DNA from 2 places in the Rhizobium sp. 01N424 genome. Region 2 is predicted to be linked to the other one. Evidence: predicted binding sites of a transcription regulator. Region 2 holds the regulator's gene; the other holds the start of a gene.

Region 1 (14,869 bases), on a different contig from region 2:
CCAGCGATTCCAGCTTGTTGGTGCAGACAGCCAGCTTGAAGCCGTTGGCCTTCAGATTGTCCATGGCTGCGACAAGGCCGGGATAGGGCTTCGTGTGGCCGGGCATCGTTTCCGTGTAATGCGCGATGAAGCGCTCGAGCAGCAATGGGGCCTCGCGTTCGGTCAGCGGGTGACCGCGCAGCTTGCAGGCGCGCTCGATCATCACCTTGGCGCCGTGACCGACGAGATGGGTCAGGTTGTCATAGCTGACCGGCTCGAGGCCGATCGAGCCGATCGAGTGATTGAGGCTCTCAATGAGATCGGCATGGGTATCGAGAAGCGTACCATCGAGATCGAATACGACAAGGGCAGGGGTCAAGGTCTGTTGCCTCTTCATGGAAATGGGTCGGTCCGGAGTAGGCGAAGGGCGGTCAAAAAGCAACGCCAAGACTAGGCTCTTTCGGGCTCGCCGCGATGCTTTTGCTTTTCAGTTTGCTTCGGTTATTTTGGCTTTCGTTTGGCATGCGAGCCGTGTTAACAGCACATCCAACGAAACAATCGGAGTAAGCGGCGCATGGATGCCCGCGAGATGAAGATCAAGGCTGCCGCGGTTGCGCTGACCCATGTGGAGAGCGGTATGCGCCTCGGTATCGGCACAGGGAGCACGGCTGAAGAGTTCGTGCGGCTGCTGGCGGAGAAGGTCGCAGGCGGCTTCAAGATCGAGGGCGTTCCGACATCCGAACGCACGGCGCGGCTTTGCGTCGAACTCGGCGTACCCCTGAAATCGCTCGATGAATTGCCGGAACTCGATCTGACCATCGATGGCGCCGACGAGGTGGATGGCGCCCTGCGTCTGATCAAGGGTGGCGGCGGTGCGCTGCTGCGTGAAAAGATCGTCGCCGCCGCATCCGGACGGATGATCGTCATTGCCGACGAAAGCAAGCTGGTGGAGACGCTCGGCCAGTTTCCGCTGCCGATCGAAGTCAATCCGTTCGGTCTGGTTTCGACCCGGATCACGATCGAGAAGGTCGCCGCAAAGCTCGGCCTCAGTGGCAGTCTCGCGATCCGCCGATCGGGTGACGGAGATTTTACCACGGATGGCGGCCACCACATTATCGATGCATCATTTGGCCGCATTCCTGATGCAGAGGCGCTTTCGAGCGAGCTGAATTCAATACCCGGTGTCGTTGAACACGGGCTTTTTCTCAATATGGCGGCACTTGCGATCATTGCTGGTCCATCCGGTGCCCGCACGCTGCAAGCGAACAGATAACAGGAGCATTGAACTCATGAAGACATTTGCAGGTCTTGGCCGCATCGCCGCTGCGACCGTAATTCTCTCCAGCTTCGCTTTCGGTACTGCCGTCAAGGCTCAGGAAGTCACGGAAGAGCAGCTGAAGGCAGCACGTGCGGCAATCGCTGCGATCGGCGCCACCGCTCAGTTCGACAACATCCTGCCGGGTCTGGCAGAGCGCCTCAAGGCCGGCCTGATCCAGGACTCGCCGAACTATGAAGACCAGATTTCGCAGACGGTCGATGCGACCGCTCTCGCCCTGGCGCCGCGCCGCGCTGACCTCGAAAAGGAAGCTGCGACCAACTATGCCAAGGCTTTCACCGTTGAAGAGCTGAAGGCGATCGCCGATTTCTACGGCTCCGACGTCGGCAAGAAGCTGCTCAAGGACGGCCCGATCGCTTCGCGCGAGACCAACCGTGCGGCCGATATCTGGGCTCAGGGTATCGCCCGCGACCTGCAGAAGAACGCCAGCGACGAACTTGGCAAGATCATCAAGGTCGAGCCGGTTCAGCTCGACACGCCGGCAGCACCGGCCGATGCTTCTGCCGCTCCGGCGCAGGCGCCCGCCAAGGCTCCGGCAAAGGCACCTGCCAAGGCTCCGGCTGCTCCGGCCCTCAACCTGCAGACCCCGCAATAAGCGGTTTCACGATTACGATGACGAAAGCCCGGCTCGCGCCGGGCTTTTGTTTTCGTGGCCACCGATACTATATGCTTTGTCAGCCTTCCCTCCCGATTCCCAACCGGAGCATTTCCTCATGTCTGCATATGATTACGACCTCTTCGTCATTGGTGGCGGTTCGGGAGGCGTAAGAAGCGCGCGCGTGGCGGCTTCGCTTGGCAAGAAGGTGGCGATCGCAGAGGAATATCGTTACGGCGGCACCTGTGTCATCCGCGGCTGTGTGCCGAAGAAGCTGTTTGTTTATGCTTCGCAGTATCATGAGCATTTCGAGGATGCGGCCGGCTTCGGCTGGACCGTTGGTGAAACCAGCTTCGACTGGAAGAAGCTGATCGCGGCCAAGGATGCCGAGATCTCACGGCTGGAAGGGCTCTACAAGAAGGGACTTTCCACTGCCAACGCGGAAATTCTGGAAACCCGCGCCGAGCTTGTCGACAATCACACCATCAGGCTCGTCAACACCGGCAAGACGGTGACGGCCAAGACGATCGTGATCGCTACGGGCGGGAAGCCGAATGCGCATGCAGCGCTTCCCGGCCACGAGCTCTGCATCTCGTCCAACGAAGCCTTCGATCTTGAAGAGCTGCCGAGATCGATCGTCATTGCCGGCGGCGGCTATATTGCCGTCGAGTTCGCCAATGTCTTCCATGGCCTCGGTGTCGAGACGACGCTGATCTATCGCGGCGCCGAGATCCTCTCGCGCTTCGACCACGATCTGCGCCGCGGCCTGCACGAAGCGATGACGGCCAAGGGCATTCGCATTCTTTGCCACGATCTGATCGAGAAGGTCTCCAAGGGCAGTGAAGGCCTCGTTGTCGAGACCAAGAACAACGGCACGCTGAACGCCGGTGTCGTCATGCTGGCGCTTGGCCGCGATCCGAATACCGATGGCCTCGGGCTTCAGGCAGCGGGCGTGAAGACCAACGAGCGGGGTGCGATCGTCGTCGACGATTATTCGCGCACCAGCGTCGATAACATCTACGCGCTCGGCGATGTCACCGACAAGGTACAGCTGACGCCGGTCGCCATCCACGAAGCGATGTGCTTCATCGAGACCGAGTACAAGAACAACCCGACCAAACCGGATCACGATCTGATCGCCACGGCGGTGTTCTCGCAGCCGGAGATCGGCACTGTCGGTTTGACGGAAGAAGCGGCTGCGAAGAAATACCGCGAGATCGAGGTCTATCGCGCCCAGTTCCGGCCGCTGAAGGCAACGCTGTCAGGCCGTGGCGAGAAGATGCTGATGAAGCTGATCGTCGATACCGCCAGCCGCAAGGTGATTGGTGCGCATATTCTCGGCCATGATGCCGGGGAGATGGCGCAGATCCTCGGCATTACGTTGAAGGCGGGTTGCACCAAGGACGATTTCGATCGCACCATGGCTGTTCATCCGACCGCCGCCGAAGAACTCGTCACCATGTATGCGCCGAGCTATCGCATCGTCGACGGCCAGAAGGTCTGATCGTCAGCTGGTGATGCGCGGCATGCGGATGACCTTGAGGAACAGGGCATTCATCGCCTGAGCGATACCGTCGGTCGGCGTCACTTCGAAATAGAGCCCGGGCGAGGCGCATTCTGCCATCTTGGTCGGGATCTGGCTCTGGAAGGGCTTGATCCAGCTATTGTACCAGCTGTTGTTGGGAAGCGGCAGGTAGGTCGTATAGAGTACGGCAATCTTGATGCCCTTGTCCTTTAGCGGCTTGCAGAAGGAGGTGTCGATCGGTTCCTGGCAGCGTCCGCCTGTCGTCGCCTTGGTGCAGGTTGACGGCTTGTTGCTGTCGCCCACCCCATCCGAGACGAAGAACAGGATCTTCTGCGGCTGGGTCTGGCTGTTGCCGTCACCCTGGTTGCCGATGATCGTCTTCATCTGTGTCAGGGCGTTGTCGAAGCTGGTCTGCTGGTCGTTGTTATATCCCTGAAAGGGGATCGACATCAGATCGACGGCATTCGTGTAATTCGCCACCTTGTCGAGATCGGTGATCGGGTCGGAAATCGTCGTCAGGTTGGCATCCTGCGCGCGCTTGCCGAAAGTGTAGACGCCCATGGCGAACTGGTTATCGGTGACGCGTTGGACTTTCGCTGTCTGTGTCAGCTGCTGCGTTGCCTGGCGCACCACGTCGATGCGCAGGGTGACGTTGTTCTTCTTGGCGAGATTGTAATAGCTGTTCGGGTCCTCGACGCCGGCGTCAGAAACGACGTGGCAGGCGAAGGCACAGGTATCCGACGTCTTCTTTTCCATTGTCGCGACATCGGTCGGCGTCGCGCCGACGCCCATCGACGGCGTGTTATCGAGCAGGATGTAGAAATTCATGAAGGCGGCGGTCTGGAAGACGGCATTTGCCGTGCCGTCGATCTGGATGCTGTTCCGGCCGAAGATCTGCATGAAGGTCGTCGGAATGCTGGCGCTGAACGATACCTGGGAATTCAGCTGATTTGCGACCTTGTTGACCTGAACATCGAGGCTGACGTCGCTTGCCTTCAGTTCTCCCTGCATCTGGGCAAGGAAGATGCTGCGCGCATCCGCCAGGCCGGTCGAAAGCGGGCCATCGCCACTCGTCATCGCCTGTGTGACCGCGCTGGACTGCTGCGAGATGGAGCCGACAGCTGCGGCGTCTGCCGCAGCATAAAGCTGTGTCCGCAGACTCATCGCATGGCCGAAATCGATGGCCATGCCGGCCGAGCCGATCAGCGGCACGGCGAGCAGGGCAGTTAGCAAACCGAAGTTTCCGGAACGGTCGGCGAGCAAACGGCGCATGGTCATCGGCGTCGAAATCCCTGTCTCGGCCGCTTGCCTGCATTTTCAGGAAAGGCACCAGTGCGGCCCATTAATATTGAAGGGTGTTGTAACAGCGAAAGCTAAATCGTCAGCAAAACGACGTGGTATAGTTTGTCTTAATGACGGGGATTGAAGTGCAGACGCGGCGTTCCTTTATATGCAGGAAAAACGTCGTCTTTTGCCCTTGAAAGTGTCCGAAACGCCGCTAGGCAAGCCGGGCCTAAAGGTTTATAAGCCGCCGTTATTCTTCAAGGACGATGCCCGGCGTTATCCGGTGTAGCAAAGGTGAGTAAGATGGCACAGACTTGGACCCCGAACAGTTGGCGGCAAAAACCGATCCAGCAGGTTCCGGAATATCCGGACCAGGCCGCTCTGGCGGCAACGGAAGCCACGCTTGCCACTTATCCGCCGCTGGTTTTTGCCGGTGAAGCACGCCGCCTCAAGAAGCAGCTCGCCAGCGTTGCCAATGGCGACGCATTCCTGCTTCAGGGTGGCGACTGCGCCGAAAGCTTCGCCGAACATGGCGCTGACAATATCCGCGACTTCTTCCGCGCCTTCCTGCAGATGGCCGTGGTTCTAACCTATGGCGCGCAGCTTCCTGTCGTCAAGGTTGGCCGCATCGCCGGTCAGTTCGCCAAGCCGCGTTCGTCGAATATCGAAACGATGAACGGCGTGTCGCTGCCGAGCTACCGCGGTGATGTCATCAACGGTATCGAATTCACGGAAGAAGCTCGCATTCCGAACCCCGAGCGCCAGCTCGATGCGTACCGTCAGTCGGCGGCAACGCTGAACCTTTTGCGCGCCTTCGCGATGGGTGGCTATGCCAACCTCGAAAATGTTCACAAGTGGATGCTCGGCTTCATCAAAGACAGCCCGCAGGCGGACCGCTACCGCAAGCTGGCCGACCGTATCTCCGAAACCATGGACTTCATGAAGGCGATCGGTATCACTGCCGAGAACCAGCCGAGCCTGCGTGAGACGGATTTCTTCACCAGCCATGAAGCGCTGCTTCTCGGCTACGAGGAAGCCCTGACCCGCGTCGATTCGACCTCGGGCGACTGGTATGCGACGTCGGGCCATATGCTCTGGATCGGCGACCGCACACGTCAGCTCGACCATGCGCATGTTGAATATTTCCGCGGCATCAAGAACCCGATCGGTCTGAAGTGCGGCCCGTCGCTGACGCCCGACAACCTGATCGAGCTGATCGATGCGCTGAACCCGGCCAACGAAGCCGGCCGCCTGACGCTGATCTGCCGCTTCGGCCACGACAAGGTTGCCGACAGCCTGCCGAAGCTGATCCGCGCCGTCGAGAAGGAAGGCAAGAAGGTCGTTTGGTCCTGCGATCCCATGCATGGCAACACGATCACGCTCAACCACTACAAGACGCGTCCGTTCGAACGGATCCTGTCGGAGGTCGAGAGCTTCTTCCAGATCCATCGCGCCGAAGGCACGCATCCGGGCGGCATCCATATCGAGATGACCGGCAAGGACGTCACGGAATGCACCGGTGGCGCCCGCGCCGTGACGGCGGACTCGCTGTCCGACCGCTACCACACGCATTGCGACCCGCGTCTCAATGCCGACCAGGCCCTCGAGCTTGCCTTCCTGCTTGCCGAGCGCATGAAGGGCGGCCGCGACGAGAAGCGGCTGGCCGTCAGCGCCTGAGTGCAAATGATCTGAATTGGAAAAGCCCCCGCGATGCGGGGCTTTTTTATTGGACGAGAACCGATTGCTGGCAGCGCGCATCGGTGACGCGGATATCGGCTTCGCCGATCTTGATGCCGAGCATCATCAGCGTGTTGTAAAGCAGCTCGTCGAGCGGCTTTGTCAGCCCCGTCAGGGTCTGTGCCACGGCCGCGGTCACCGCTTTGGGTGTGCCGAGCGTCAGGGTCAGCAGCTGCACCTCGATATCGGTGTTGCCGAGCAGGCTCTGAACCGTTGAGGTCAGGCTATCCTTCGTCGAAATGTTCTTGACCGTCTTTGCCGCGATGTCGGCTGGCTGGAAGGTCAGCTTGCTCTTGTCGAGGTTGGTGACATTGACGTCGGCCATGGCGCTTGCTTTCAGAAGTCCGAAGACATCGAGAAGCGTGGCGCGATTGACACGTGGCTTGCTGCCGAAATTCGCGAATGCCGTCGTATCGACATCGCCGAGCGCGATCTCGGCAACACCAGGCACGGCTTCGACGCCGACGCTAGTATTCTTGGCGCCGCCGCCAAGGCAGGTGATGTTCGAAAGCCTCGCTTCCGCATAGGCCACCTCGACATAGAGCGGTACGCGGAGTTTCAGGCCGCCGAGCAAGCCGAGACCCGGCACGCTGGTTTCGATCGCCAGACGGATTTGCGGGGTGCGCACGGCGGAACCTGCAGAGCCCACAGCTGTCGCGGCATAGCCGACCGGCCGCTCGCCGACGGCGACGCTGAGCTTGACGTTCAGCAGACCGGGAACGGTGCTGTTGACGTTGGCTGCCACCTGCTTCTTCTGGTTGGCGGCCAGCGCGGTCGCCGAGATCAGCTCCATCGCGGTGGCATCGACCTGCAGGTGCGAACCGCTGCCGATGGCGCGTTCGCCGGTGGAGCCGAGATTGAGGATGTCTTCAAGCTTCACCTTGAGCTGGGTGGAGCCGAGACCCTTCTCCAGCGCGGTGATCGTCTTGTTGACCGCAGCAGGGAGACCGGGCGTCTTGCCGAGCGTGTTCAGCAGGCGCGGATAGGAGACATCGGTCGCCAGCAACTCGTCATAGGTGGCGGCGTTGACGTTGAGATTGGTCGCCAGGAGATCGAGATAGGAGAGCAGGTTGATGTCGGTCGAAGCAAGGCCTTCGTAATCGACCGCTTTCAGCGAGACAGTGGTGCCGAGGAGGGCGCTGAGCAGGGCATTCAGCACGCCGTCGTTGACGCTTGCCAGACGCGAGCCGACGGAAAAGGCTGCGACTTTTGCTGCCGAGGCGGTACCGGTGGCACTCAGCGTCGGGGCACTGGCGAAGATATTGGCGAAGGCCAATTCACCCTTTTGCGATACTGCAACTTTTACGGCATCGTAGGGCTGCTTTCCAGAAACGAAGCGCTGGCCGGGGGCGACGGTCTCGTCGGCGAGATAAGCGCCCAGCGAATAGCTGACGACAGCCTGGAATTGTGACGTATCCGCGCCCTTCGGGAGCGATCCCTTGCCGGTCAGGTAGCCGTTCTCGGTAAGCACCGCCACGTTGATCCCGTTCTCTGTGAAATTGGCAAGAATTTGGTCGGCGGCACGGTTGATGTCCGACGCAGCGGCAATGGCGCCTATGTCGCTCATCTGCTGAAGCCGGCGCTGCTGCAGCGTCAGCATGCCGTAGTCGACCCCGAGGCCAAGGGAGTAGATGATGAGGGGCGCGCAGAGAGCGGCACTGATGGCAATGTTGCCGCGCTTGTCACGGCAAAGCCTGAAGGCATTCAATGTCATTCAGATGCCTCCCATCCGGATCGTCGCGAAGCGCTTTATGGTATGGTCCGGAAGCGGAAAAGTGTATAAATTCCATATAGGTAGATTGGCGGAATCATATTCCGTCGTCACCGTGAACTGGTTGACGTTGCCGGGATCTGTGGTCACGGTAACGTGGATCTTGTCCTTCTGCAGCAAAGGATGATTGATCGTCGAAGCGGTGATGAAATTGTCGACCAGCGTTTCGCGCTCCTTGGCGGAAATGCCGGCGACAGCCGTGCGGGCGGCGTCGGCGGTGATCTGCTGGACGGAATGGGCGGCGGTCAGGTAGATCGCGTAGGCGATCAGCGTCAACATCACGAGCAGGAACAGCGGAGCGATGATCGCAAATTCAATCGCGGCGGCTCCCTTGTCGTTCGAACGGAAACGGCGAAACACTGTCATACTGCGCCTCATGCGAGCTTTGTAAGCTGTGTTCTGTATAGGCCTGAAACTATTAATTTTGGATTAGCTAATAAAAGTAATGCGTGTGTTTTGCTGCGGCAAGATGACCTATTTCGGGAAGGCCTTCCTGTTTTTCCATGCAACTCCCGATGGCTTTCGGCCGGAGAGGGCCTGACTCGACCAGTGCGGGGCGATCTTTCAAACCATCAAAAACACTGAGCTTTTCCATCAACAGATTGGATTTGACCCCTTCGCCGTCTGCCGTCAGTTTCCGCAGGAGTGCAAATGGAGACGGCGGCAATGAGCGGAGACTATGCTGGAGGATGCGCCTGTGGCGCCGTGCGGTTTCGGGGCACTGGCAAGCCGGGGCCTGTCATTGCCTGCCATTGCTCGCAGTGCCGGCGGCAGACGGGGTTGTATTTTACCTCAACCGACGTCCCGCTTGAGGGGCTTGTCATTGACGGCCGGGAGGCTTTGCACTGGTATCAGTCGAGCGATGCGGCAGAGCGCGGGTTCTGCCGCAATTGCGGATCGGGCTTGTTCTGGCAGCGCACCGGCGCTGACACGGTCTCGATTCTTGCCGGTGCCTTCGATCAGCCGAGCGGGCTGTCCATCAGCTACCATATCTACTGCGCCGACAAGGCCGATTTCTACGAGATTAACGACGGCCTGCCGCAATATCCCGAAAGCGCCTAGATGCGCTTAGCATCGAGCGCGGCACTGAGCCTGGCGACGTCCTCGCGCAAAGAGGTCAGCTCGGTCAGCACGCGCATGTCGATCTTCTGGTGCAGCGCCAGCACTTCCAGTTCGGCCTTCAGGTTCACCTCATAATCCTTGGCTGCCTCCAGCCGGTCGCGCTCGGCCTGACGGTTCTGCGACATCATGATGATCGGTGCCTGGATGGCGGCGAGCATCGAGAGGATGAGATTGAGGAAGACGAAGGGGTAGGGGTCGAAGGCGCCCGTCGCCAGGATGATGGTGTTGATGACAGTCCAGATCACCAGGAAGGCCAGAAAGGTCAGGATGAAGGACCAGGAGCCGCCGACGCGGGCGATGCCATCGGCAATGCGCTGACCGAAGGACGACTCGGCCGAAAGGACGGCGTTGACGTTGGTGGAGATGATCTTCCGTTCATGCGCCTTCTGCAGCACGCGCTTCTCAATGTCGCCGAGTTCGTCGGCACTCTTGCCGAAATGCGTGTGGATGAAATTGGGGAGGTTATACATTCGAGGCTCCGATGCTGTATCGCGTCGGAGCCAGTATTCCCGCTGATGGCCTGAATGCAATGCGAATTAGTGTCTTAGCTGCTCAGTAGCTGGCTTCGTTGACCATCACATGCTGCGGGAAGAAGCGGTCGAGCGTCTGCGCCTTGCCGAACATGACGTCGTGCTGCAGGTAGCGGTAATCGCGCACCAAGGGATCGAGCTTCTTCGGATCGAGCACCCAGTCCGGCGTCACCTCGTTCTTGCGCGTTGCCAGCTGGTAGCGGTCGATGATGTCATATTTCTTCTGCACCCGGCCGAGGAAGCCGGTGTAATAGGGATGCTCGAAGCCGGCGAATTTCAGGAGATTGTAGGAGATCAGCGATGGGCTGATGGTGCCGACATCCTGCTTGACGCCCTTCTTGTTCGACCAGATCACCAGCGGCGTCTCGTGCTGCTGCTTCATCACATCGAGCGGCGCCTTGCGGGTGGCGACCTGGTCCGGCATGTAGCCGGCGCTCATGTAGACGTTACCGAGCGGCGGCAGGTGGTCGCCCCAGAGCACGATGATCGTCTCGCGGTCGCGGTGCGAGGCCCAGTCCATCAGCATCTTCAGGCTGTCGTCGGCTTCCTTGACGCCCTGCGTATAGGTCGCGAGCGTTGCGCGGTCGGCTTCCGGAATGTCGCCCTGGATATCGATCGAGTTATGGGCGTAGCGGTTGGCCTCGTAGGGGCCGTGTCCCTGCAGCGTGACAGCGAAGAAGAAGAAGGGCTTATCCAGTCCGTCGCCCTCGCGCATGATTTCCTTCATCAGCGAGTCGTCGGAGGCAAAGATGCCGCGCTTTTCCATCGGCGGCAGGGTTTCCTCTGTGCGGAACTCCTCGAAGCCGAAATCCTTGTAGACCTCGTTGCGGTTCCAGAACCAGCCGCTGAAGGGATGGAGTGCGCGTGCCGTATAGCCTTCGCCGCGGAAGAAGGTCGCAAGCGAGGGGACGTCGCGGCGGATATATTGCTGATAGGGAATGCTGCCATAGGGCAGGAAGGCATTGGAGAAGCCTGTCAGCGCCTCGAATTCGACATTGGCGGTCATGCCGCCGAATTCGGGCGAGAACACATAGCCGGACTGCGAGGCGCGGATAACAGGCATCGGGTCGGCGCTGAAATTCAGCTTCTTCAGTCGCGTCGGATCCCAGAAGGATTCGCTCATCAGCATGATGACATCAGGCTTTTCACGCGGACCGGCGAGATAGCCGTAGTTGCGGGCCGGGATCGCATCGAGCGCTTCGGCGTTGAGACCGGCAGGGGCTGCCACATCGGCCATCGGCACATTGAAGATGAAGGCCAGGATGAAGCCGTTGCTGCGGTAGTTTTCCTTCTGGTCCCACATCATCGGCACGACCTGCAGGCGATCGCGGATATAGGAATATTGCGAATAGTCCATCAGCGAACCGAAGGCGGCGATCACGGGCAAGCCGAGGCAGAGGCGGCGCAGGCGTGCCTGGTTCGACAGCTTCGGGAAGGTGTGCCAAGCATAGCGCCAGCCGAACACCATGCCGGCGGCGAGCAGTACGAGGCCGACGACGATCGCGACCGCCGTGACCGGCCGGTCGCGCACCATCACCGGCAGCAATTCCATGATCTGCCGGCCGAAGAGGATGTCCGAGGGATAGAAGGGGTCGGACAGGTAATGCTGCTTCTGATTGGAGACGAAGGCCGGGATCAATACGAGGGGCACGAGCACCAGCGCCGAGAGATAGCGGCGGCCGAATGCGGCATCGAGCGTCAGCATCAGGATCGTCAGCATGACGACGGTAGTCATGCCGGGGCGGGCCGTCGAGGTCAGGAAATCGCCGACATCGGCAAGCGTGCTGCGGGCGATCCATTCGACGGCGATGACGCTGAGCAGTGCCATCGAAAAGGTGAATGCGATGCTGAGGGCGGCTCGGGCGGCGGGAGAGCGGACATTCGCGCCGAGACCAGCGGAAAGCAGCGCCATTCGTCTGGCCTGCGCGGACTTCATGACCAACGCGATCAAGGGCGGACTCCAATGTCATTCCCGCCGTCATCCCGGCGTCATAAAACCTTCACCGAACTGTCACATGCCCGCCATGAACGCTAGATGAACCGTTAATGTTTCCTTGCTTTTCCCGAAGATTTGAATTTTCGTCTGAGCAGACCCGGCGGCTTTTCATGGCAGGACACGTTGCGGGGCGAACGCGCGCGCGCTAAATAGATGACATGACACAGGAAAACGCTCCCTTGAACACGCTCCGGATTGCCGTCGGCCAGCTCAACCCAACGGTCGGCGATGTTGCTGGAAATCTTGCCAAAGCCCGCGAGGCACGCGCCGATGCGGCCCGTCAGGGCGCGGATCTGCTGCTTTTGACCGAGCTGTTCATTTCCGGCTATCCGCCCGAGGATCTGGTGCTGAAACCGGCATTCCTGAAGGCCTGCCTCAAGGCCATCGAGGACCTCGCAGCCGATACCGCGGATGGCGGACCGGGTCTGATTGTCGGCTTCCCGCGGCAGGGCGAGACCGGGCGGCACAATTCGGTCGCTGTGCTCGATGGCGGCAAGATCCTGGTGTTCCGGGACAAGATCGATCTGCCGAATTACGGCGAATTCGACGAGAAGCGCGTCTTTGCCGAAGGCTCGATGCCGGGACCGGTGAATTTCCGTGGCGTCAGGATCGGCGTGCCGATCTGCGAGGAGATCTGGAACGATCTCGGCGTCTGCGAGACGCTGGCCGAAAGCGGCGCCGAAATCCTGCTGGTGCCGAACGGCTCGCCCTATTATCGCGGCAAGGTGGATGTGCGCCATCAGGTGGCACTGCGTCAGGTGATCGAAACGGGCCTGCCGCTGATTTTCGCCAACCAGCTCGGCGGCCAGGACGAACTGGTCTTCGACGGCGCGAGCTTTGCCTTCAACGGCGACAAGTCGCTGGCCTTCCAGATGAGCCAGTTCGAACCGGCGCTTGCCGTCACCACCTGGAAGCGCGGCGACAATGGATGGCGTTGCAGTGAAGGACCGATGTCGCATATTCCGGAGAAGGAGGAGGCCGACTACCGCGCCTGCCTGCTTGGCTTCCGCGACTACGTCAACAAGAACGGCTTCAAGAATGTCGTGCTTGGCCTCTCCGGCGGCATCGACTCGGCGATCTGCGCGGCGATTGCCGTCGATGCGCTGGGCGAGGAGCGGGTGCGCACCGTCATGCTGCCCTACCGCTACACCTCCGAGGACTCGTTGAAGGATGCCGCTGAATGCGCCAAGGCGCTCGGCTGCCGTTACGACATCGTGCCGATCGAGGCGCCGGTGACCGGCTTTACCTCGGCGCTCTCCGACCTCTTCGAAGGCACCGATAGTGGCATCACCGAAGAAAACCTGCAGAGCCGCGCCCGCGGCACGATCCTGATGGCGATCTCCAACAAGTTCGGCTCGATGGTCGTCACCACGGGCAACAAGTCGGAAATGTCGGTCGGCTATGCGACGCTCTACGGTGATATGAACGGCGGCTTCAATCCGATCAAGGACCTCTACAAGATGCAGGTCTATGCGATCTCGCGCTGGCGCAATGCGCATGTGCCGCCGGATGCGCTTGGCCCATCAGGCGTGGTGATCCCACAAAACATCATCGACAAGGCGCCCTCTGCCGAACTGCGGCCTGATCAGACCGACCAGGATTCGCTGCCGCCTTATCCGGTTCTCGACGACATTCTCGAATGCCTCGTCGAGAAGGAAATGGGCGTCGATGAGATCGTCGCGCGCGGCCACGATGTCGCGACCGTGCACCGGATCGAGCATCTGCTCTATCTTGCCGAATACAAGCGCCGCCAGTCGGCGCCCGGCGTGAAGATCACCAAGAAGAATTTCGGCCGCGACCGCCGCTATCCGATCACCAACCGTTTTAGGGATCGTGGTTAGCGATCGTTAACCCGATCAACCGAAAGCTGCTGACGGCAGTCTCTTCTCGCGTTTCTATGTTTTGGAAACGCGGGAGGTTTGAGCATGCGGGAAACCAAGGTCGCCGTCTTCATCGATACGGAAAACCTGCCGGCGCGCTGTGCGGGAGAGATCATCAGCATCGCCGGCGGATACGGACGTCTCATCGAGCGCCGGGCCTATGGCGACTTCACGAACGAGGCGGCGCAGCCGTGGATCGCGGAGGCCGGACGTCAGGCGCTCAGCCTGCAGACGGCTGTGAGCTCGCATTCCGGCAAGAACGGTGCGGATATCCTGCTTGCCATCGATGCAATGGAATATCTGGCCGGTTCGGCGATCGATCTTTTCTGCATCGCCAGCAGCGACCGCGATGTCGGCCATCTGGCGATGCGTATCCGCATGCGCGGCAAGCAGGCGATCGGACTGGGCGCGCCCAACGCATCGGCGCTGTTGCGGCAGTCCTTCGACGATTTCTTCGAGCTCAATGTTGGTGAGGCGAATTCCACCTTTGCGCTGCCGAAGGTGATTGCGCTGCAGCCCTCTCCAAATATCCGGCCCTATATCACCCAGGCGCTGCAGGCGGCCAAGCTGCAGGGCGAAGGCTGGCTCGATATCGCGAAACTCGGGACGCTGTTGCGGCAGGTCGATCCGGAGTTCAAGGCGCAGCGTTTTGATGCCACGAACCTCAGCTCGCTTCTGAAGCAATGTGACTTTATCGAAATGCGAATGCATGGCACAAACCGCATGCAAATCAGAATGAAGCGGAACGGCTGAGGGCCGGGCCGCTGCACAATGCGGGAGGTATGCATGCGCAGTTCGGTCGAGATCTACAATATCCGCACTGGTCGGGGCCGGGTGGTGTTCCAGACGGAGCAGCTGATCGAGGCGCCGAATTTCTCACCCGATGGCCGCTACCTGCTGCTGAACGGTGATGGCCTTCTCTACCGTTTGTCACCGGATGGTGAGGGCGGTCTGCAGCAGGTCGATACCGGCTTTGCCACTGCCTGCAACAACGATCACGGCATTTCGCCCAACGGAAGGCAGTATGTGATTTCCGACAAGACCGAGCACGGCAAATCCTGCATCTATACGCTACCGTCGGAAGGCGGCGCGCCGAAACAGATCACCGAAAACC
Region 2 (14,869 bases):
CAGCACGATGCCGCCATAGGAATGCACGGCGGCATTCACCTCCGGCACGGCGCCGAGCGAGGAAATGACGACGGGTACCTTGTATTTCACGCAGAGCATCAGGTCGTGCTCCAGCCGCTTGTTCGACATATGGACGATCTGGTTGACCGCAAACGGCGCGGCCGGCCGGTCCGGATTGGCGGCATTGTGGGCGGCAAGATCCTCGGTGATCATCGCCAGCCATTCGTCGAGCTGGCTTTCCGGCCGGGCGTTGAGCGCCGGAAACGCGCCGATGACGCCTGCCTTGCATTGCGCCAGTGTCAGGGCCGGATGCGAGATGATGAACAGCGGCGAGGCCACCACCGGCAGTCGCAGGTTCTTCGTCAGGATTTCGGGCAGGGCCATGAGGTCACCATCAATTGACGTTTACGGAAGCGTCAATTTGATAACAGAGTTCCATTGCGCCGAAAAGGCCACCCAACTGGGCAGGCTACCGATTTTGCGATTTTCGGATATTCTGAAAGGCGGCGTTTTCCCCTGCCGATCGGCCGGGCAGCGTGCCGGAGGCTTGCGGTTTGGCGCTGTTGCCGCTACCGGATTTTGTTAGGCATTTGTAAAGATTTGAGCGGAATGCCGGTTTCAAGAGTGAAGGATCGCACGTGAGCGGATTAGAAACGGCCATCAGAACGGCGCTTGGCAATTCCGATCGCGACAATCCGGAGATCCGCGCCAGAATCTATCAGTCCGCGCGCCAGGCGCTGGAGGCAGGGCTGCGCAAGCAGGACGTCACGGATCGCGAGGCCATCGCCCATCACCGTCACCGGCTGGAAGCCACGATCCACATGATCGAGGCCGAGGAGCGTGAGCGCATGCATCCGCGCCAGGGGCCGCCGGAGGTGCCGGTGCCGCCTGTTGTCGAAGTGCCCGAACCCTATTATCATGAAGCCCCGTCGCCCGAGGCGGCCGCGCCGGAATTGGCAGGCGAGACGCGCCATGCCGAAGAGCCGCGCAGCGCCTATGACGATGCGAGCCTCGACGGCGTGCATGCTGGTGCTGCCGATCACTTGGGTGCTGCACCCGCTGCGGAGGAAGCCTTTGCCGCCGAACCGCGTCCGGCGGCCAAGGCTGCGGCTCCCGGCAATATGGATTTCCGCCCGGAAGGGGCGGCCAAGCGCCGAAAGCCGCGCAAGTTTTTCTCCAGGCTTCTGGTCTGGTGCGTGCTGATCGCCTTTATCGGGATGGGGGCTTGGTGGGCGCATAAGTCAGGCCTGCTGCTGACGGCCGCGGAGCGCGACAGCAGCGTTGCCAATCCGCCCGCCAGCACCCAGCCTGAGGATTTCGACGGCAGCCAGAACGAGACGGCAGATAATTCCGGCAGCCACACCGACGAGCCTGTAACCATCGACCCGCAGAACAGCTTCTCGGCCGAATGGATCGAGGTCTTCAAGCCATCCGATGCCAACAAGATCGCCAATGGTGCGCAGGCGCATACGGAAAACGTGACGGAGAACGACGCGGCTGCCGTCCGGCTGATTTCGCAGAGCAACGGCGCCGATGGCAATATCGGCATCACCGTGCCTGCCGCCGTGCTGCAGCAGCTCGCCGGAAAGTCGTCGACCATCGCCATCACCTTGCAATCGACCACCGACGAGCCGACGCAGATCACCGTCGAGTGCGATTTCCAGACGCTTGGGAACTGCGCCCGTCACCGTTTCAGCGTCACGCGGGAAAAGTCGGATGCGCTGCTGCAGGTCAGATTCGACCGCTCTCTGGCGCCGAGTTCGGATGGCAAGCTGCTGATCAACAGCGATGTCGATGGCAGGGCCCGCGGGATCAATCTCTACGCGGTGCGTATCCTGCCCGGGCAATAAGCGGGCTCGATCAGCTGCCGGCGGGTGCCTGGCTGAGCAGGATCGAGAGGTCCCGCGGCGTATCCTCGACGATACCGTCGAAGCCGCAGCTTTCACGAACGATCTGCGCCGGTGCCCCGCCGGAAAGCCGCAGGCCAACGATCACGTTGGTATAGCCGTCCCAGATCTGCGGCGCCGGTTTGTATTTCCGCTCCCAGCGCGCCTCGATGATATGAGGCTCGACGCTCTTGCCGGTGAGCACCTGCTCGATCTCAAGACGGAAGAGCGCGTCCTTCTGCTCCGGACGGCTCTGGTAGCCGACAACTTTCGCCCTGACGATCGTATCTGAGCGATAGAGCACGCTGTAATCGACGTCCTGCAGCAGCACGCAGGCATGTGCCTGTGCGGCGAGCCCAAATACTGTCAAAAATCCGCCGATCGCCGCTGCAGGCCGCATTAACCCATCCTATTTCAGAAAGCCGGGACCCGAGCCGATGATCTTCTCGTCGAGTTCACCGAGCGCGCTTTTGTCCTTGCCGTCGTAGTCCATCGTCTTCAGCATGTGGCGAAGCAGGTTGATCCGTGCTCTCCGCTTGTCGTTGGCGCGGATGACGGTCCAGGGCGCGAATTCGGTATGCGTCGCTTTCAGCATCCGGTCGCGCTTGTCGCTGTAGTCGCCCCATTTCGTCAGTGCTGCGATATCCATGGACGATAGCTTCCAAACCTTGAGCGGGTCGTGTCGGCGGTCGTGAAAGCGCTTCAGCTGCATCTCGCGGCCGATATCAAGATAGAACTTAAAGAAATGAATGCCTTCGTGGGCAATTACCTTCTCAAGTTGCGGCGCCTGCTCCAGGAAATCCTCGTATTGCTTTGGTGTGCAGAAACCCATGACCGGTTCGACACCGGCGCGGTTATACCAGGAGCGGTCGAAGAGCACGAATTCGCCGGCGGTGGGGAACTGGCTGATATAGCGCTGGAAATACCATTGTCCGGCTTCGCGTTCGGTCGGCTTCGCCAGCGCGACGACGCGGGCGAGGCGTGGGTTCATGCGGGCAGACGAAGCGGAAATCGCGCCGCCCTTGCCGGCGGCATCCCGGCCCTCGAAGAGCGCCATCACCCGCTTGCCGGTTGCCTGCAGCCAGAACTGCACCTTGACCAGTTCGATTTGCAGCTTCTCGAGGTCTTCGAGATAGTCTTCTTCCTTCAGCTTCTTCTTGTAGGGAAAGTCGCCGGATTCGAGCGCGTTGTCGCTGATCCAATCGGGCAGGACCGGATCGTCAACATCGAAGACACGCTTCTTGCCCCTGATCTCCAGTTCGACTGCGCGGCTTTCGACATCCTCGCCCATGATTTCCTCCAGCAACGTCGGCTTTTGAGCAGGCGATCATATTTCGTGTGAAAAATCAAATCTCTCGGGGAATTCAGAAAAAGCTGTGTGTTTCCACGGCTTGTTTCGTGGCTGGTGGCCGCAGCCGAAAACTTCTGTCATGAATCAGCGCTATCAGGCAAAGTTTGAAGCGATAAACAGGACCCGATGCGGGCGAGGGGCACGTGGAAGAGGAAACGCCGTGGACATCGGGGCTGATGGCCCGCATCAGGCAGGAACGGCCAGTGCTTCTGGCCGCACTCGTCATCGGAATGGTGGCGCTGGCGGCAGGCATGAACAAATGGGGCGTCCTGGCCCTTGTTGCCCTCATGCTGCTTGTCGTCATCATGAATGCCGAGCCAGCCGTGCAGGCAAAGCTCGCCGAACTGCCCGTTCCTGAACCGGAAGCGCCGAAAAGCCGTCTGCCGGAGGTTTCGGCAACGCTTGCCGGACTTGATATTCCCGTCATGGTGCTCTCGGGCGATGCCTCGGTGCTCTTCCAGAACCGGGCGGCCGAGAAGGCCTTCGGCGAGATGATCATCGGCGCCCATATTTCAGCTCGTCTCCGTTCGCCCGGCATTCTCGACATGGTGCGCGAAACCATCGTCACAAACGCACCGAACCAGATTGAGCATTCCGAGAGGCTTCCCTCCGAGCGGGTCTATATCGTCCGCAGCGCGCCGATCGATCTTGGCGGTGGCGAAAATGCCGAGCATTTCTTCATCCTGTCCTTCCGCGATATTTCCGAGGTGCGTCGTATCGACCGCATGCGCTCGGATTTCGTGGCCAATGCCAGCCATGAGCTGCGCACGCCGCTCGCCTCCCTGCGCGGCTTCATCGAGACCATTCAGGGCCCGGCGAAGAACGACGCAAAGGCGCAGGAGCGCTTCCTCGGCATCATGTTCGATCAGACGACGCGCATGAGCCGGCTGGTCGATGATCTGCTGTCTCTATCGCGCCTCGAGCTGAAGTCGCATATCGCGCCGGATGAAAAGGTCGATCTCGTTCCGTTGCTCGGTCATGTCCGGGATTCGCTCGCCCCTTTGGCGAAGGATGTCGGCGTCGAGATCAACCTTCATCTGCCGGAAGGTCGGGCCGAGGTGCTCGGCGATCGCGACGAACTGGTGCAGGTGTTCGAGAATCTAATCGAAAACGCCTGCAAATATGGCCAGGAAGGCAAGGCCGTCGACGTGACGGTCAAGAACGGGGCTGGGCAGCCGGTCGAAGTCACCGTCGCCGACAAGGGGCCGGGCATCCCGGCCGAGCATGTTCCGCGTCTGACGGAGCGCTTTTACCGCGTCAGCATCGAGGACAGCCGGTCGAAAAAGGGCACCGGCCTGGGGCTTGCCATCGTCAAGCACATCCTCACGCGCCATCGTGCACGGCTGATCGTCAAGTCCGAGGTTGGCAAGGGAACGGCCTTTACGGTGCGATTTTGACATAAAGCCGCAACACATCCATAACATCCAAAATTTTTATTATTTCATTTCAATAATTTAACCTGTCACAAATGTTTCACCAAAGTGACATAAAAGCTCTGTGCATCAGGGGCTAAAGAGTGGCTGCCGATGAAAAAAGGCAATGCGAGGGCCCTGGGGGGCCTGCCCACACAAAGCCCAATGCCGGGAGATTTTTTGATGAACACGCTTAAACTTACCGTTGCCGCTCTTGCCGCAACCGTTGCTTTTGCAGGCGCTGCAGCCGCTCGCGACCAGATCCAGGTTGCCGGCTCGTCCACCGTTCTGCCTTACGCAAAGATCGTCGCTGAATCCTTCGGCGAAACCTTCACCAACTTCAAGACGCCGGTCGTTGAATCCGGCGGCACGGGCGCTGGCCTCAAGGAATTCTGCAAGGGCGTTGGCGAAGACACCATCGACGTTGCAAACGCTTCGCGTCCGATCAACAAGAACGAACTGGAAGCCTGCAAGACCGCTGGCGTCACCGACATCCAGGAAGTGAAGATCGGCTACGACGGTATCGTCTTCGCAACCGACTCGTCCAACCCCGACGTCGCCTACGTTCCTGAGGACCTCTACAAGGCTCTCGCTGCGCAGGTCGTCGTTGACGGCAAGCTCGTTGCCAACCCTTACAAGAAGTGGTCGGAAGTCAATCCGAAGCTCCCGGCTGTTGATATCGCTGCCTACATCCCGGGCGAAAAGCACGGCACCCGCGAAGTCTTCGAACTGAACGTTCTGGCCGCCGGCTGCAAGGCTTCGGGCGCACTCGACGTCATCGCCAAGGAAATCACCGACAAGGCCGCTCAGCAGAAGGCTTGCGTCGCAGTCCGTAAGGACGGCGCTGCAGTCGATATCGACGGCGACTATCCGGAAACGCTGGCACGCATCGCTGCCAACAAGACCGGCGTTGGCGTCTTCGGCCTCTCCTTCTACGAAAACAACGCTGACAAGCTCAAGGTTGCTTCGATGAGCGGTATCGTTCCGTCGACCGAGACCATCGCTGACGGCACCTACCCGGTTTCCCGCCCGCTGTTCTTCTACGTCAAGAAGGCACATCTCGGCGCCGTTCCGGGCCTGAAGGAATACGTCAACTTCTTCGTATCCGACCAGATGATCGGCCCTGACAGCCCGCTCGTCGAATACGGCCTCGTTGCTGCTCCGGACGCCGAGCGCGAAGAGATCCGCAAGGCCGTAGAAGCCGAAAAGACGATGTAACCAATGAGCCGGCGCGGTGCCTTGGGGGGTGCCGCGCCGGTTTTCGACTGAGGTACCCTTGCCCGGTCAGGCGCAAGGTTTCGAGTTTCTCCATGATTGGGAAGCCGGCGGCGATATCGCAGCCTGTGCTTTTGGGGCCGAGCGCCTGGGGGCGTAAAGAATGAGCACATCCATTATACTCTTGTGTCTCGTGGTGCTTGGCGCGCTGGCCTATGTGGCCGCCCGCAGCCGGGCCACGGCACTTGCCGGGGGCAAGTCTTCCGTGCTGCATTCGCGGCCGGGTTATTACGGCGCTTATGCCGCCATCTGGGCCATCCTTCCGGCCCTGATCGTTCTCTGTGTCTGGCTTGCTGCCAGCCCAGGCATCATCGAATCCACCGTCCGCAAATCCTTTCCTGACGATGTGAAGGCGAAGACCACTGCCGAGCAGGATCTGAGCTACAGCATGGTCGCGACCGTCGGTCGTGGCCTGAACCTGCTCACATCCGAAGAAGTCACGGCAGTCGGTTCCGACACCAAGGCAGTTCAGGCCAAGCTCAACGAGAAGGGCGTTCCGCTCGCCGGTGAGCCGCAGCCCTACATGCTCGATGCCGCCAAGCTGCTGAATGCCGAAAGCGCTTCCAGCCGTCTGATCATGAGCGCGATCGTCCTCGTACTTGCTGTCGGCGGCGCGCTTTACGCCCTGCGCGGCGTCAAGCCACGCTTCAGGGCCCGCAACCGCGTCGAGCGCGTCATGCTCTGGGGCCTGTTGCTGTCTTCGTCGATCGCCATTCTGACGACCATCGGCATCGTTCTGTCGATGCTGTCGGAAGCCATTCGCTTCTTCGCCAGCGTTCCCGCCGCGGACTTCTTCTTAGGCACCGTCTGGGATCCGCGCTTCGCGGGTGCCGGCAGCTCGTCCTTCGGTCAGTTCGGCCTGATCCCGCTGTTGCTCGGCACGCTCTATATCGGCGCCGTCGCCATGCTGGTCGCCGTACCGGTCGGCCTCTTCGCCGCCATCTACATGGCCGAATACGCTTCGCCGAAAATTCGTTCGCTTGCCAAGCCGCTGCTCGAAGTTCTGGCCGGTATCCCGACCATCGTCTACGGCTTCTTCGCGCTCGTCACCGTCGGCCCGTTCCTGCGCGATCTCTCCTCGCAGGTCAGCGGTCTCCTGACCGGCGACTACACGAACTTCATCCAGGCACAGAGCGTTCTGACCGCCGGTATCGTCATGGGCATCATGCTGATCCCTTACGTGTCCTCGCTGTCCGACGATATCATCACCGCCGTGCCGCGTGCGCTGCGTGACGGTTCGCTTGGCCTCGGCGCAACGCGCTCCGAAACCATCAAGAAGGTCGTGCTTCCCGCCGCTCTTCCGGGAATCGTCGGCGCGCTTCTAATGACCGCATCGCGGGCCATCGGCGAAACCATGATCGTCGTGCTTGCGGCCGGTGTTGCCGCCCGCATCCAGATCAATCCGTTCGAGCCGATGACGACGGTCACGGTCAAGATCGTCAATCAGCTGACGGGTGACCTCGAGTTCACCTCGCCGCAGACGCTGGTGGCCTTCGCGCTCGGCATCACGCTCTTCTTCATCACGCTTTGCCTCAATATCTACGCGCTCTACATCGTGCGCAAATACCGGGAGCAGTACGAATGACGAATATTGTTTCTCCCGTTGCAGGCATCACTGTCTCCAAGGCTCCGGCACGCCGCGACATCGGCATCAAGCGCCGCTATGCCGCAGAACGCCGCTTCCAGGCCTATGGCATCGCTGCCATATCTTTTGGCCTGATCTTCCTGGCGATCCTGCTCTCGACGGTCATCCGCCAAGGCTACACCGCCTTCCAACAGACGGCGATCACGCTTCCGGTGGAATTCACCGAAAAGACGATCGACCCGAGCAACAAGCGTGCGACCGATCCGTCGGTCCTCGTCTCCGCCAACTACGGCGCATTGCTGCGTGACGCCATCGTCAAGCAGCTGAACGTCAACGCCGCGAGCCGTCCTGACGTGCGCGATGCTTCGGCCATGCTCTCCAAGGGCGCTCCGATCCAGCTGCGCGATATGGTCGTCTCCGACCCGTCGATCATCGGCAAGACCGTCAATGTCACGGTGCTTGCCGACGCCAATATCGATAGCGCCAGCAAGGGCCAGATCGATCTCTCTGTCGATGAGAAGAACCGCAAGGTGAACGACAAGCAGGTCGGCTGGATGAACGAGCTTAAGGCGAGCGGTGCTCTCTTCAAGCAGTTCAACACAGGCCTGTTCGTCAATGGCAATTCCAGCCGTCCGGAAGCAGCAGGTCTGGGCGTTGCGCTCATCGGCTCGCTCTACCTGATGCTGATCGTTCTGGTTCTTGCTCTGCCGATCGGTGTCGCCGCCTCGATCTATCTCGAGGAGTTTGCGCCGAAGAACAAGCTGACCGATCTGATCGAGGTCAACATCAACAACCTCGCTGCCGTTCCGTCGATCGTTTACGGTCTGCTCGGCCTCTCCGTCTTCATCAACTTCATGGGTCTGCCGCGTTCCGCGTCGCTGGTCGGTGGCCTGGTGCTGACGCTGATGACCCTGCCGACCATCATTATCGCCACGCGTGCTGCGTTGCGTGCCGTACCGCCGTCGATCCGCTCGGCCGCTCTCGGTCTCGGCGCATCGAAGATGCAGATGGTGTTCCACCACGTTCTGCCGCTTGCCATGCCGGGCATCCTGACCGGTACCATCATCGGCCTTGCGCATGCGCTCGGCGAAACCGCGCCGCTTCTGCTGATCGGCATGGTCGCCTTCGTTGCCAATGCGCCGACCACGCCGCTCGATCCGTCCACGGCACTTCCGGTCCAGGTCTATATGTGGGCCAACGAAGCCGAACGCGCCTTCGTGGAGCGTACCTCGGGTGCCATCATCGTCCTGCTCCTGTTCCTGATTGTCATGAACATCGGAGCCATCCTCTTGCGCCGTCGCTTTGAGCGCCGCTGGTAAACGGAGTAGAAACCCATGAACATGTTGACAGAAGCAGCAGTTGAGAAGGCTCTGGACCAGAAGATGAACAGCATCCCTTACAAGATGATCGGCCAGGACGTTTCCGTCTATTACGGCGAAAAGCGCGCTCTCTTCGACGTCAAGCTGAACATCCGCGAAAACACCGTGACTGCGCTCATCGGCCCGTCCGGCTGCGGCAAGTCCACTTTCCTGCGCAGCCTGAACCGCATGAACGATACGATCGACAATTGCCGCGTCACCGGCAAGATCACGCTCGATGGCGATGATATCTACGATCCGGATATTGACGTCGTCGAACTTCGCGCCCGCGTCGGCATGGTGTTCCAGAAGCCGAACCCGTTCCCGAAGACGATCTATGAAAACGTCGCCTACGGCCCGCGCATTCACGGTCTCGCCAAGTCGAAAGCCGACATGGACCAGATCGTCGAGACCAGCCTTCAGCGTGCCGGCCTCTGGAACGAGGTCAAGGACCGCGTGCATGAATCCGGCACCGGCCTGTCTGGCGGCCAGCAGCAGCGTCTCTGCATCGCCCGCGCCGTCGCCGTCAGCCCTGAAGTCATCCTCATGGACGAGCCTTGCTCGGCGCTCGACCCGATCGCCACTGCAAAGGTCGAGGAGCTGATCCACGAGCTGCGCGAAAGCTACACGATCGTCATCGTGACGCACTCCATGCAGCAGGCAGCCCGCGTCTCGCAGCGCACCGCCATGTTCCACCTCGGCAATCTCGTCGAGGAGAACGATACCGACAAGATGTTCACCAATCCGGACGATCCGCGTACCCAGGACTACATCATGGGCCGCTTCGGCTGATCTTTGGCGTCACGACTTCCGATAGAGACACTCAAGGACATTTCCCATGGCATCGACACATATCTTTTCAGCATATGACGAAGATCTGAAGTTTCTGACCCGCCGCATCTCCGAGATGGGCGGTCTGGCGGAACAGATGGTCTCCGACGCTGTGCGCGCGCTGGTCAATGGCGACGGCGCACTGGCGCAGAAGGTCATCTCCGACGACGTGATCCTCGATCACGCCGAGCGCGAGATCAACGACAAGGCGATCGTCACCATCGCCCGCCGCCAGCCGATGGCGTCGGACCTGCGCGAGATCATGGGGTCGATCCGCATCGCCGCCGACCTCGAGCGCGTCGGCGATCTCGGCAAGAACACCGCCAAGCGCGTCATCGCCGTGCAGAGCACCGGCGTTCCGCGCAAGCTCGGCCGCGGCCTGGAGCATCTCTCCGAACTGGCGCTCGTCCAGCTCAAGGAAGTGCTCGACGTTTACACGACGCGCGCCGCCGACAAGGCGAAGTCGATCCGCGAGCGCGACGAGGAAATCGACGCGATGTACACCTCGCTGTTCCGCGAGCTCCTGACCTACATGATGGAAGATCCGCGCAACATCACCAGCTGCACGCATCTCTTGTTCTGTGCCAAGAACATCGAACGCATCGGCGACCATGCCACCAACATCGCAGAAACCATCTACTACATGGCGACCGGCGCCCAGCCGGAGGGCGAGCGTCCGAAGGACGACACCGCCAACACCGTCGGCGCGGTCACGGAATAATATCCGGACCGGGCCTCAGGAGACAGAACAGAATGATCCCGAGAGTTGCAGTCGTTGAAGACGAAGAAGCACTGAGCGTGCTTCTTCGTTACAATCTCGAAGCCGAAGGTTTCGAGGTCGACACCATCCTGCGCGGCGATGAGGCGGAAATCCGCCTTCAGGAGCGGACGCCGGACCTTCTTATCCTTGATTGGATGCTGCCTGGCGTATCAGGCATCGAGCTTTGCCGCCGGCTGCGCATGCGCCCGGAGACCGAGCGCCTGCCGATCATCATGCTGACGGCGCGCGGCGAGGAAAGTGAACGCGTTCGCGGCCTCTCGACCGGCGCCGACGACTATGTCGTCAAGCCGTTCTCGACGCCCGAGCTCGTCGCTCGCGTCAAGGCGATGCTGCGCCGCGCCAAGCCCGAAGTTCTCTCGACCGTGCTGAAGTGCGGCGATATCGAACTCGACCGCGAGACGCACCGCGTTCATCGCAAGACCCGCGAAGTGCGTCTCGGCCCGACCGAGTTTCGCCTGCTGGAATTCCTGATGGCCTCTCCCGGCCGCGTCTTCTCGCGCTCGCAGCTTCTGGATGGCGTCTGGGGTCACGACATCTATGTCGACGAGCGCACCGTCGATGTCCATGTCGGCCGTCTGCGCAAGGCGCTGAACTTCTCCAATATGCAGGATGTCATCCGCACCGTTCGCGGCGCTGGATATTCGATGGAAGCTTGAGCTTTCGGAATTGAGACACAAAAAAACGGGCCGTAAGGCCCGTTTTTCGTTTGTGCTTACCCGGCTCAGTTTGCTCGCGCTGCTGCCCTGCGGCGCTCGTTGACCGGCTGGTAGGCCAGGCGCTGGTGGTAGGTGCAGTAAGGCGAAGAATCCGGGCTTTCGCAGCCGCAGAAGTGGAAATCGTCCTTCAAGGGATCGCCGACCGGCCACTTGCAGGTGCGCTCGGTGAGCTCCGTCAGGCCGAGACGGCGGGAAATCGGGACGATCACGTTCTTGGCGGGACGGTATTCCATCTCCTCCATGACGTCGATCTCGATCTCTTCCTTCAGCATCGTCGCGCCCTGCTGGCGGGTGACCGTACGGGTCGTCGCCAGACGCGATGCGTAGGTTGGGGCGCGGGGTGCTGCCGCCGTACGCTTGGGAGCGCGGGCAGCCGTGGCGTTGCCGCCGGCCTTCGCACGGCCCGGCAGCGCCAGACGGTGAACCTTGCCGATAACGGCGTTACGGCTGACGCCGCCAAGCTGGGCAGCGATCTGGCTCGCGCTCAGCCCTTCGGACCACAGTTTCTTGAGTTTCTCGACCCGCTCGTCTGTCCAGTTCATGCCCTGTGTCTCCGCCGTTTAAGCGTTGCGAAGGCAGAATCCCTCACTGTTTGCCCCGGACGAATCCGGCACAAGAAACGCTTGACTAATTTTGGTGACTAGTTCCGCCGCATGCAGTCTAGTAATTGAGTTTTAACCTAGTGTGAGGCTGACTCCGTGACAAGAGTCGCAGGAATCCGGATGAATCGAATTCGGGGTTTTCCCCAACTTGCTTCCCCTGAGAGTCATTTCTGCAACATTAGCTGTTGATAAAACGCGACATTGCTTGAGCGTCTCTCAGAAGCCACGAAAGCCGCAGTTTTGTTGACATTGCAGTGCGAAAAGTAAATAGTGCCAGTCGCCGCCGAAAGGCGGCATTTTTAATTTTTCGGACCTGGTTTTTTAGCCGGAGTCCGGTTGCCCGTAACGCTGACAGGAGACCGCGCCATGGCTGAAGCCGCGCCGCTATATGATACCTATTCTCGTGCCCCATTGCGGTTCGAGCGAGGTGAGGGCGTGTGGCTGATTACCGAAAGCGGCGAACGATATCTGGATTTCGGTGCCGGCGTTGCTGTGACCTCGGTCGGCCACAGCAATCCGCATGTCGTGGATACCCTGAAGGCGCAGGCCGACAAGGTCTGGCACCTGTCCAACATCTATGAAATCCCCGGTCAGGAACAACTCGCCAGGCGGCTGACGGAGGCGACTTTCGCCGACAAGGTGTTCTTCACCAATTCCGGCGCGGAAGCCCTCGAATGCGCGATCAAGACCGCACGCCGCTATCAGTATTCGAAGGGCCATCCCGAGCGTTTCCATATCATCACCTTCGAAGGCGCCTTCCACGGCCGGACGCTGGCGACGATCGCTGCCGGCGGGCAAGAGAAGTATCTCGAAGGTTTCGGCCCCAAGGCCCCTGGCTTCGACCAGGTGCCCTTTGGCGATATCGACGCTGTGCGCGCCGCAATCACCGATGCGACCGCAGGCATTCTGATCGAGCCGGTTCAGGGCGAGGGTGGCATTCGCCCGGTGACCACTGAGTTCATGAAGGCGCTGCGCGCGCTCTGCGACGAGAAGGGCCTGCTGCTCATTCTCGACGAGGTCCAGACGGGCGTCGGCCGTACCGGCAAGTTCTTTGCCTATGAGTGGTCCGGCGTGACCCCTGACATCATGGCTGTCGCCAAGGGTATCGGTGGCGGCTTCCCTCTCGGCGCCTGCCTGGCAACGGCGGAAGCTGCGTCCGGCATGAAGGCCGGCACCCACGGCTCGACCTATGGCGGCAATCCGCTGGCCATGGCCGTCGGCGGCGCTGTGCTCGACATCGTCCTTGCCGAAGGCTTCCTCCAGCATGTCCGTGACGTCGCTCTGGTCTTCCGCCAGGGCCTGGCATCGCTCAAGGACCGCTATCCGGACGTGATCGAGGATATCCGCGGCGAGGGTCTGCTGCTTGGTATCAAGGCCGCTGTGCCCTCGACCGAACTTCTGGCTGCCATCCGCGGTGCGCATCTGCTTGGCGTACCCGCCGGCGACAACGTTGTGCGTCTGCTGCCGCCTTTGGTCGTCACGGCGGAGGAAGCCCGCGAGGGTCTGGCCCGCATCGAGCAGGCTGCCGAAAGCATTCGCGCATCGAAGGCCAAGAAGACGGCTTGAACGGATAGATGCCTTCCGGGGCAAACAGGTAAGGACGACATGGCTTCCCCCAAACACTTCCTCGATCTTTCGGCGATGAGCTCTGCCGATCTGCGCGTCATCATGGACGACGCGATGCTGCGCAAGCAGGCGTTCAAAGCAGGCAAGGGCGATAAGCCGCTGGCCGGCAAGATGCTGGCGATGATCTTCGAAAAGCCTTCCACCCGGACGCGCGTCTCCTTCGACGTCGGCATGCGCCAGCTGGGCGGTGAGACGCTGTTCCTGTCGGGCACCGAGATGCAGCTCGGCCGCGCCGAGACGATCGGCGACACAGCCAAGGTTCTGTCGCGCTACGTCGACGCGATCATGATCCGCACCACCGAGCATCACCGCATGCTGGAGCTTGCCGAACACGCCACAGTGCCCGTCATCAATGCGCTGACCGACGATACGCATCCCTGCCAGATCATGGCCGATATCATGACCTTCGAAGAGCACCGTGGCCCGATCAAAGGCAAGACCGTTGCCTGGACCGGCGACGGCAACAACGTGCTGCATTCGCTGGTCGAAGGGGCTGCCCGTTTCGGCTACCGCATGAACATGGCGGTGCCCCTTGGTTCCGAGCCGAAGGATCACTATCTGAACTGGGCCCGCAATGAGGGCGCCGAAATCATGCTCAGCCATGATGCCGACCGTGCGGTCGAAGGCGCCGATTGCGTGGTAACCGATACCTGGGTCTCCATGAATCAGGAACATCGGGCTCGCGGTCACAACGTCTTCCAGCCCTATCAGGTCAATCAGGCTTTGATGGCGAAAGCAGGCAAGGATGCATTGTTCATGCATTGCCTGCCGGCCCATCGTGGTGAGGAAGTGACGGACGAAGTGATCGATGGCCCGCAATCCGTGGTCTTCGATGAAGCGGAAAACCGTCTTCATGCGCAGAAATCGATTCTTGCATGGTGCCTGGGCGCGATCTGAACCATATTGGACGCCACATCCGGCCTGATGGCCTGGTGGCCGCGCGAGCGGGAAGACAGCTTGGTCTACCGCTCTGACGACTAGGAGTAAGACCATGGCAGACACAGCCGCCGCTCTCAACGAGCTTCATTTCGCCGGCGATGATCACGTCGTCCCATTTCAGGTTGAAGGCCTGGATGTGCGTGGCCGCGCCGTCCAGCTCGGCCCGATGCTCGACGCCATCCTTGAGCGCCACCACTATCCCGCACCCGTCGCCCGGCTTCTGGCCGAAGTCGTGGTCCTGACGGTTCTGCTCGGCACGTCGCTGAAATTCGAGGGCAAGTTCACGGTGCAGACCAAGGGCGATGGCCCGGTCGACCTGCTTGTTGCCGATTTTGCCACACCCGAGAACGTACGCGCCTATGCACGCTTCGATCAGGCGCTGCTCGATCAGGCGATCGCCGCCGGGCAGACCGAACCCGAACAGCTGCTCGGCAAGGGCGTGCTGGCCTTCACCATCGATCAGGGTAAGTTTAGCCAGCCCTATCAGGGCATCGTCGAACTCGACGG

The links. The regulator PhoB, encoded in region 2, activates phosphate uptake and scavenging genes when phosphate is short. The targets are predictions, from matches to a motif close to TGTCATNNANCTGTCAT.
Region 1: AC1DNK_RS20420 (LTA synthase family protein) is a predicted target of PhoB. The motif match lies at 11,867-11,883, and genes of this name have one in related genera.

The regions. Positions count from the first base shown of each region.
Region 1 covers NZ_JBFTRK010000008.1:195,517-210,385, reverse strand. Annotated here, with positions in the region: gene AC1DNK_RS20470 (HAD family hydrolase) at 1-376, opposite strand, end outside; gene rpiA (ribose-5-phosphate isomerase RpiA) at 554-1,252, shown strand; gene AC1DNK_RS20460 (DUF2059 domain-containing protein) at 1,269-1,910, shown strand; gene gor (glutathione-disulfide reductase) at 2,029-3,414, shown strand; gene AC1DNK_RS20450 (TadE/TadG family type IV pilus assembly protein) at 3,418-4,707, opposite strand; gene AC1DNK_RS20445 (class II 3-deoxy-7-phosphoheptulonate synthase) at 5,023-6,396, shown strand; gene AC1DNK_RS20440 (pilus assembly protein TadG-related protein) at 6,443-8,170, opposite strand; gene AC1DNK_RS20435 (TadE/TadG family type IV pilus assembly protein) at 8,171-8,593, opposite strand; gene AC1DNK_RS20430 (GFA family protein) at 8,894-9,289, shown strand; gene AC1DNK_RS20425 (DUF1003 domain-containing protein) at 9,286-9,819, opposite strand; gene AC1DNK_RS20420 (LTA synthase family protein) at 9,902-11,791, opposite strand; gene AC1DNK_RS20415 (NAD+ synthase) at 12,034-13,716, shown strand; gene AC1DNK_RS20410 (NYN domain-containing protein) at 13,801-14,508, shown strand; gene AC1DNK_RS20405 (TolB family protein) at 14,542-14,869, shown strand, end outside.
Region 2 covers NZ_JBFTRK010000001.1:381,512-396,380, forward strand. Annotated here, with positions in the region: gene AC1DNK_RS01975 (NAD(P)H-dependent flavin oxidoreductase) at 1-384, opposite strand, end outside; gene AC1DNK_RS01980 (regulator) at 639-1,850, shown strand; gene AC1DNK_RS01985 (hypothetical protein) at 1,861-2,286, opposite strand; gene ppk2 (polyphosphate kinase 2) at 2,296-3,177, opposite strand; gene phoR (phosphate regulon sensor histidine kinase PhoR) at 3,414-4,634, shown strand; gene AC1DNK_RS02000 (substrate-binding domain-containing protein) at 4,833-5,867, shown strand; gene pstC (phosphate ABC transporter permease subunit PstC) at 6,028-7,509, shown strand; gene pstA (phosphate ABC transporter permease PstA) at 7,506-8,828, shown strand; gene pstB (phosphate ABC transporter ATP-binding protein PstB) at 8,844-9,659, shown strand; gene phoU (phosphate signaling complex protein PhoU) at 9,706-10,419, shown strand; gene phoB (phosphate regulon transcriptional regulator PhoB) at 10,452-11,135, shown strand; gene AC1DNK_RS02030 (GcrA family cell cycle regulator) at 11,201-11,737, opposite strand; gene AC1DNK_RS02035 (acetylornithine transaminase) at 12,164-13,363, shown strand; gene argF (ornithine carbamoyltransferase) at 13,403-14,320, shown strand; gene AC1DNK_RS02045 (Hsp33 family molecular chaperone) at 14,415-14,869, shown strand, end outside.